Regions from separate parts of the Bacillus sp. 01N45 genome, predicted to be linked through region 1. Evidence: a T-box and tRNA genes for the amino acid it is inferred to sense, from the RefSeq annotation. Region 1 holds a T-box; the other holds one or more tRNA genes.
What was found. A T-box is a leader RNA that pairs with one kind of tRNA and senses whether it is charged. The one in region 1 lies ahead of AC1DMU_RS03780 (valine--tRNA ligase), so its partner is inferred to be a tRNA-Val.
Positions count from the first base shown of each region.

Region 2: it encodes a tRNA-Val, which carries the amino acid that the T-box ahead of AC1DMU_RS03780 (valine--tRNA ligase) is inferred to sense. The anticodon was not compared.

Region 1 is NZ_JBFTQW010000001.1:718,552-721,974, reverse strand. It holds gene spoVID (stage VI sporulation protein D) at 1-775, shown strand, start outside; gene ysxE (spore coat protein YsxE) at 838-1,863, shown strand; T-box leader at 2,022-2,254, shown strand; gene AC1DMU_RS03780 (valine--tRNA ligase) at 2,293-3,423, shown strand, end outside.
Region 2 is NZ_JBFTQW010000003.1:354,924-358,346, forward strand. It holds gene AC1DMU_RS09625 (hypothetical protein) at 100-327, opposite strand; gene AC1DMU_RS09630 (hypothetical protein) at 735-950, shown strand; tRNA gene AC1DMU_RS09635 (tRNA-Val) at 1,130-1,202, shown strand; gene AC1DMU_RS09640 (hypothetical protein) at 1,265-1,861, opposite strand; gene AC1DMU_RS09645 (hypothetical protein) at 2,081-2,347, opposite strand; gene AC1DMU_RS09650 (hypothetical protein) at 2,366-2,725, opposite strand; gene AC1DMU_RS09655 (DUF3976 domain-containing protein) at 2,860-3,042, opposite strand; gene AC1DMU_RS09660 (permease) at 3,071-3,423, opposite strand, start outside.

The DNA of each region.
Region 1 (3,423 bases):
AGATTTATCGCCAGCGAAGTCGATTGATTATGTAGAAACAAGGGAAGATGGGGTTAATGAACTTGTTCATTCCTTTCCGCTTGAAATATCAATTCCGAGAAACCGTGTGAAAGTAATTGAAGAACTATATGTATCTATTGAGGAATTTGATTATGAATTAAAGGAAAATGGTTGCTTACAATTATTAGCGGATATATCTATCACTGGTTTATGTGATGAAGAAAGGATCGAGGATGAAGAGGAAGAAACAGCGTATGCTGAGTTAGAGGCTGATTCCGCACAAGAAGATGAAAATAGACCCGCCATGCACGTAGAAGAACCAGTCTATAAGGAATCAGATGAGTGGGAAGATTACGCATTTGAACCGTTTCAACTAGAGGAAAGAAAAGAGCAGGAAGTAGAGGAAGAGGAAATAGAAGAACATGAATTTGTGGAGCGTGAAGAGGAGAAAGAATCAACGCCACAATTTGAATTGTTCGGAAGAAAAGATTTCAAGAAAGAAAAAGCGAAAAAACAAGAAGAGCAAGAAGAAGAAACGTATTCACAGCGAGATGAAAATGCACTTTATTTAACGAAAATATTTACGAAAGAACCGGAAGAAGAATTTACAAAGTTAAGAATGTATTTCGTGCAAGAAGGGGATACAATCGAATCTGTTGCAGACCGTTATGAAACGTCTGTACAAAACTTATATCGTGTCAATCAAACAGAAGATATATATTTAACTGCGGGACAAATTATTTATATTCCTGTTTCAAGGGCAAAAGCGAAATAAGTGAGTGTTTTCACTCACTTATTTTCCTAAAGGCAATGTTTTGAATAGAAAGGGTTATTCGTATGGATATTGAATTACGAAATCGCTATGAACCCATTGTAAGGCAATATAGATTGGATACACAGCATATGGAAGAGCACGGAAGTGTAACGAAAATTTACACGAATCAAGGTCCGTATGCGCTCAAGAAAATAGAAGACGGAAAGTTAGAGAGGAATAACTTTTTGCACCATATTCAATATTTGAAGGAGAACGGTTTTTCAAATTATGTACCTATATACCATGCGACGGATGGAAATTATATTTTAAGTGACGGGACGTATAATTATTATTTAATGCCTTGGTTAGAACGTGCGGAAGGCAACGGCGAGGATAATGATCAATACCATAAAATGTTTCAAACTCTCGGGACGTTACATCAAAAAACGGTGAAAGAAGAAACGTATACAGAAGAAGATTTAGAAAAACATTATACAAATATATCCGATCGCTGGGAGAATGATGGTGAGATGTTAGAAGAGTTTCTCGTAGAATCTGAAGCGAAGTGGTATATGTCTCCGTTTGAATTGCAATATTGTACGTACTATCATCATGTAATGAGGGCGCGTGAGTTTGCAATGAAGCAATTAACTGAGTGGAACGATGCGATGAAAGAAAAAGAAAAAACACGTATTACTTTTGTACATGGTAACGTATCGCTTAATCATTTCTTATTTGATTATGAACGGAATGGCTATTTTATTAGTTTAGAAAAATCTAAGTTTGCCACACCGGTGCAAGATATAGTAGGGTTTTATTCTCGGTCTTTAAATACGTATCCAATTGCGCGAAGTGATCGGTTTGAATGGTATCAAATGTACCAAAAAAATTTCCCTTTTACGAAAGAAGAGCAACTACTCATGTTTGCATATATGACGTATCCATCGCAATTTATTCGGCAAATCCAGTCTTATAAGAAAAGAAGAGAGAGTCGCAATGAGGAAAATGAACTGCTCGGAGTAAAGAGCTTACAACAATCGCATTGGCTCGTTAGCAATATAGAATATTTCCTTTCGCAATTACAAGCTGCTCAGCAAGGGAGCGGATAAAGTGATGGGGTCTTACTGCCCGCAAATAGCGGGAGAAAGAAGATAAGTAGAGGATGCTACTTATCTTCTTTTTTTGCCCAAAAAGCCGTAGTATTAAATTTATCTTGACGAATAGGGTTTCGTTTTTTACACTATTGTATATAATAATTAACAATCATATAAATGCCTTGAAGGGGAAGAGTATAACAAGAAACGTCTTCAGAGAGGAGAATCATTAGCTGGGAGATTCTCTAGATAGTTATGTTAGAAGGTAGCCCTGGAGCATCTTTTCTGAACGGAATAGTTCTCATTAGGAAAAGACGGATTTGTCCGTTATCAAATTAAGAGTATAAGCAAATTCCTGAATTTGTTTGTAAATAAAGGTGGTACCGCGATGTCCCTCGTCCTTTTTTGGATGAGGGGCATTTTTTATTTTAAGGAGGGAAAATAATGTCAAACACGGAAAAGAATTTACCAACTAAATATGATCATATGTCCGTTGAAGAAGGCCTTTATCAATGGTGGCTTGAAGGCAAATATTTCGAAGCAACAGGAGATGAGAAGAAACAACCATACACAATTGTAATTCCACCTCCGAACGTAACTGGTAAGTTACACTTAGGTCATGCTTGGGATACAACTCTTCAAGATATTTTAACTCGTACGAAGCGTATGCAAGGTTACGATGTATTATGGCTTCCAGGAATGGACCATGCGGGTATCGCAACACAAGCGAAAGTAGAAGGGAAACTTCGTGAAGAAGGTATTTCACGTTACGATCTTGGCCGTGAGAAATTCCTTGAAAAAGCTTGGGAATGGAAAGAGGAATACGCGTCTCACATTCGTCAACAATGGGGGAAAGTTGGTTTAGGATTAGACTATTCTCGTGAACGTTTCACATTAGACGAAGGTTTATCTGATGCGGTTAATAAAGTATTCGTTCAATTATACGAAAAAGGCTTAATTTACCGCGGTGAATATATTATCAACTGGGACCCAGCAACACGCACAGCTCTTTCTGATATTGAAGTAATTCATAAAGAAGTTCAAGGTGCATTCTACCATATGAACTATCCGTTAACAGATGGTTCTGGTCATATTCGTCTTGCTACTACTCGTCCAGAAACGATGCTTGGTGATACAGCAGTAGCAGTTCATCCAGAAGACGATCGTTACAAACATTTAATCGGGAAAACAGTTACACTTCCAATCGTAGGCCGTGAGATTCCGATTATTGCTGATGAGTACGTAGAAAAAGATTTCGGAACAGGCGTTGTAAAAATTACACCAGCTCATGACCCGAATGACTTTGAAGTAGGTAACCGTCATGACTTACCACGTATCTTAGTAATGAACGAAGATGGATCAATGAACGAAAAAGCTGGTAAGTATAACGGTATGGATCGTTTCGAATGCCGTAAAGCGTTAGTGAAGGACTTACAAGAAGCGGGCGTATTAGTAGAAATCGAGCCTCATATGCATTCAGTAGGTCATAGTGAGCGTAGTGGTGCAGTTGTTGAGCCTTACTTATCAACACAATGGTTCGTAAAAATGGCTCCACTTGCTGAGAAGGCAGTAGAG
Region 2 (3,423 bases), on a different contig from region 1:
TATGTGAATTGTATTAAATTGGAAGAACATTCACTGTTTTTTACTATATCATACTTTTACGATAAAGAACATAAATATACAATAAAAAATAAGAAGGAATTATTCTTTCTTATCCTTCTCATCAATCAATGAATCTATTAAATTTTGACTAGCTTCCTCGGGTGTAATCTCATCTGTCATCCCCATAAACGACCAGCCTTTAGAATCGACCCACTCAACAAACTCTTGTAAAAACTCATCATGTGTAACATCCACATCAAGAATCGAGCCATTAATCGAAATCGTTCTATTTCTAGATACGCGCATCTTGAACGTTTTCCTTACCATTACAATAATTCTCCCTCTACTACTGAATATTTATAAAGTGAAACTTTAATCAGCCTTCACCAATCGGGCTTTTACGAGCAGCCTGCCACCACCTAACTTCTTTGCTTTCGCTAAATTTTGAGGTGGGGATCTTACCGTCCGCAAATAGCGGGGTAAAATAATCTTGTATCTCTGTTATACATGATTTTAAGTAAATTGTAAAAAGGATATATTGGCCAATTTGCATATTGAAGCTGAAAATCTATCATCCTGCAAAAACATGAAACGATATGTAATTGATCATAAATGACTAAATAAATCCACATAAAAAAACAAAACAACTTACATTTTATCACACCAAATACAAATGACTTCAGTACAATAAAATGGAATATACTAGAAGAAGACTTAAAATGAGGAGGAACTCTATGGCGCGTTGTACGTATTGTAAAACGAAGTGGACAATAAAAGATGTATGGTCAATACTCGTGACATTTGAAAAAGATTGCCCGTATTGTTTTGGAAGGCAGTATCTATCAAATGACACCTTTCATCATGCTAATGCCGCTCTACCTTTATTATTCTTATGTCCTTTACTTGTTGATTTAAGCGATGAAAACCCTTTGGATAAATACATTAAATAATATGACCGCTACATTCTACTAAGTCTTCTTCTCATCATTATCCCTTCAGACACTACTCGCATAATTGCATATGATTTCCCTTTTAAAACTTACTATAAAAATATTGCAAAATTTCAGTTAATTATATATAATTGCTTTAGCATAAAGATTAAAGATGCTGTTACATACGCATTTTTGAAGATCCCGTAGCTCAGCAGGGAGAGCGCCACCTTGACAGGGTGGAGGTCGTGAGTTCGAGCCTCTCCGGGGTCATAAAAAAGAGAAACCGTATCAACCTTCTACGTGATATGGTTTCTCTTTTTTATCTAAATCAATCACTTCCCACGAAACATCTTCTCCAAAGACTTCGCATTAGCAAACAATACTTCTTTCAAGTTATCATCTGCAACGATTTTATAGTCGCCATCTTTGTTTTTCTTTAAGTTCAATGTAACTTCGCGAGTTGCCATGATTGCATCTTTATCTGATAAGTGTTTGACGATTGCTGATGTCATCGTTTTTTCGATTGCTTTTTCAGATTGCTCTTTGTCTTCGCTAAAAGCGCTAGCGAAGGCCATTGGCATAACTTCTCCCACTGCTTTTGTTACAGCAACGGATAGATCAGCAGATGTAATTTTCACTTTCACTTCTGCTTTGTCATCCTTTTTCGATACTTCTTCTAGCTTTTCAAATTTAAAGTTTTTCGTAATTGCACTCAGCATTGCTTTTGCCTCAGCATCATCTGTTTTTTCATTTAGTTTGTTAAATTCCTTGTCACTCTCAACAAATGTACGAGCCTTTTCTATATCACCTTTTTGTATCGCTGTTAAAAATTCTTCTGTCGTATCTTTCGGATTTGCACACCCTGCTAAAACACCTACTGTTAATCCTACTACCATCATTAACAGTAATAGTTTCTTTATCTTTTGCACGCTCATTCTCCTCTTATCTTTTCTAGTAAGTCAGCATTATATAATAGTATGAAACTGACATTACAAACATTTTTTAGTATAGCATTTATATGAGTCATTCGTGTCTATTTTTTCAAACGTCCCCTCTTTCCATCTCATAACGCCCACTACTCTCTATTAAAAATTTATTTCCTCATTATAAATAGCAAAATTAAAACCAGCAACTTTAAGGTTGCTGGCTTATCTCTTATTCATATTCGAAAAAACAATAACAATTGCTCCGAACACATAATGACCCGCTACCATCCACACGCTCCGATCGAGGATCATAAGTGATAACCAAAGCGATATATTAATAGCAGCAAATAATACATATAAAATGAAGTCTCTCTTTTGTAGCGCTTCTCGATTCATCAAAATATAAATTGCGCCGATTGGCGGAAGGATGAAGCAAAGGAAAAAAACAAACATTTTTCTTAACGACCATGGATAAGTTACTGTCTGCATATGAGTCCCCTTTTCACTTTATAGTACATGTAACATCGGTCTTACTACTCTATATTCGTCACTATAAGGCTCCTTTATGATTAAAGATGAGTGAGGATTTTTTTCTTCCTCTATCATTGTGAATACTTCTGTTTTTTCTTGTACTATGTTGGATTCACTGTTTTTAGTAGGTTTTTTACTTGTTTCAATTTTCTTCGTTACTTCTCCGAGCCTTTGTCCAACTTTTTCAGCTTCGGCAGGTTCATTCGTAACATAGTATTCTTGGTGCTCCCATACTAACATAGGTGGCACTTGTTCTCGTTTGTTACATATTATATAAGTAATACTAGCTATAAGTAGTAGGCATGTTAATAAAAAGAAGATAGTTTTTTTATTCATATACTATGCTCCCTGTCTATCATTTTATTAAATTATATAATATCCATTATATGTAGTAAATGGATGTCGTGGGAATTTTCGGATTTTACATCAAAAAGAAAAACCTTACTACAGTAAGGTTCCATTTTTATATTCTATAGTGATTGATTTATTAAAACGATCATTACGATAATCGCTATAAACATAACGACTAAACAGCCGATCATTTTATAAAAGCCTCTTTTCGTTAACGTCCCACCTTGAACGTCTTTTCGAATAAATAAGAATACGGCTAAAAATAATACAAGTCCAATGCCAAAAGCATACATCATTTGCATATGTTAATCTTCCTTTCTCTCTTCCATCTTAATATCTTTTCGATAAAACAACAAATGAGATAAAAACTGTACTCATCGTAAGTGCCATAAGTATGTTTAATAGTTCAACCGCAGATAGTGTAATTACGTGTAGATTTAAACCGAAAGAGAAAAGAAGGTAATATGCCGTTAGCGCAAAAAAGCTGAAGAACATTCCTTTATAACGAATAAGTTTCATTCGCTCATCTTTTTCTTTAAATTGCGGGTGTAAGTAACTTAAGCAGAAACACATAATCATCATCGTAAGTACTGTATACGTTGGAGCCGGTGGTGCGGAATGCGTCATTATGCCCGCTAATACCATGGTTCCACTCATAATAAAGAAAATAATTCCCATAATTA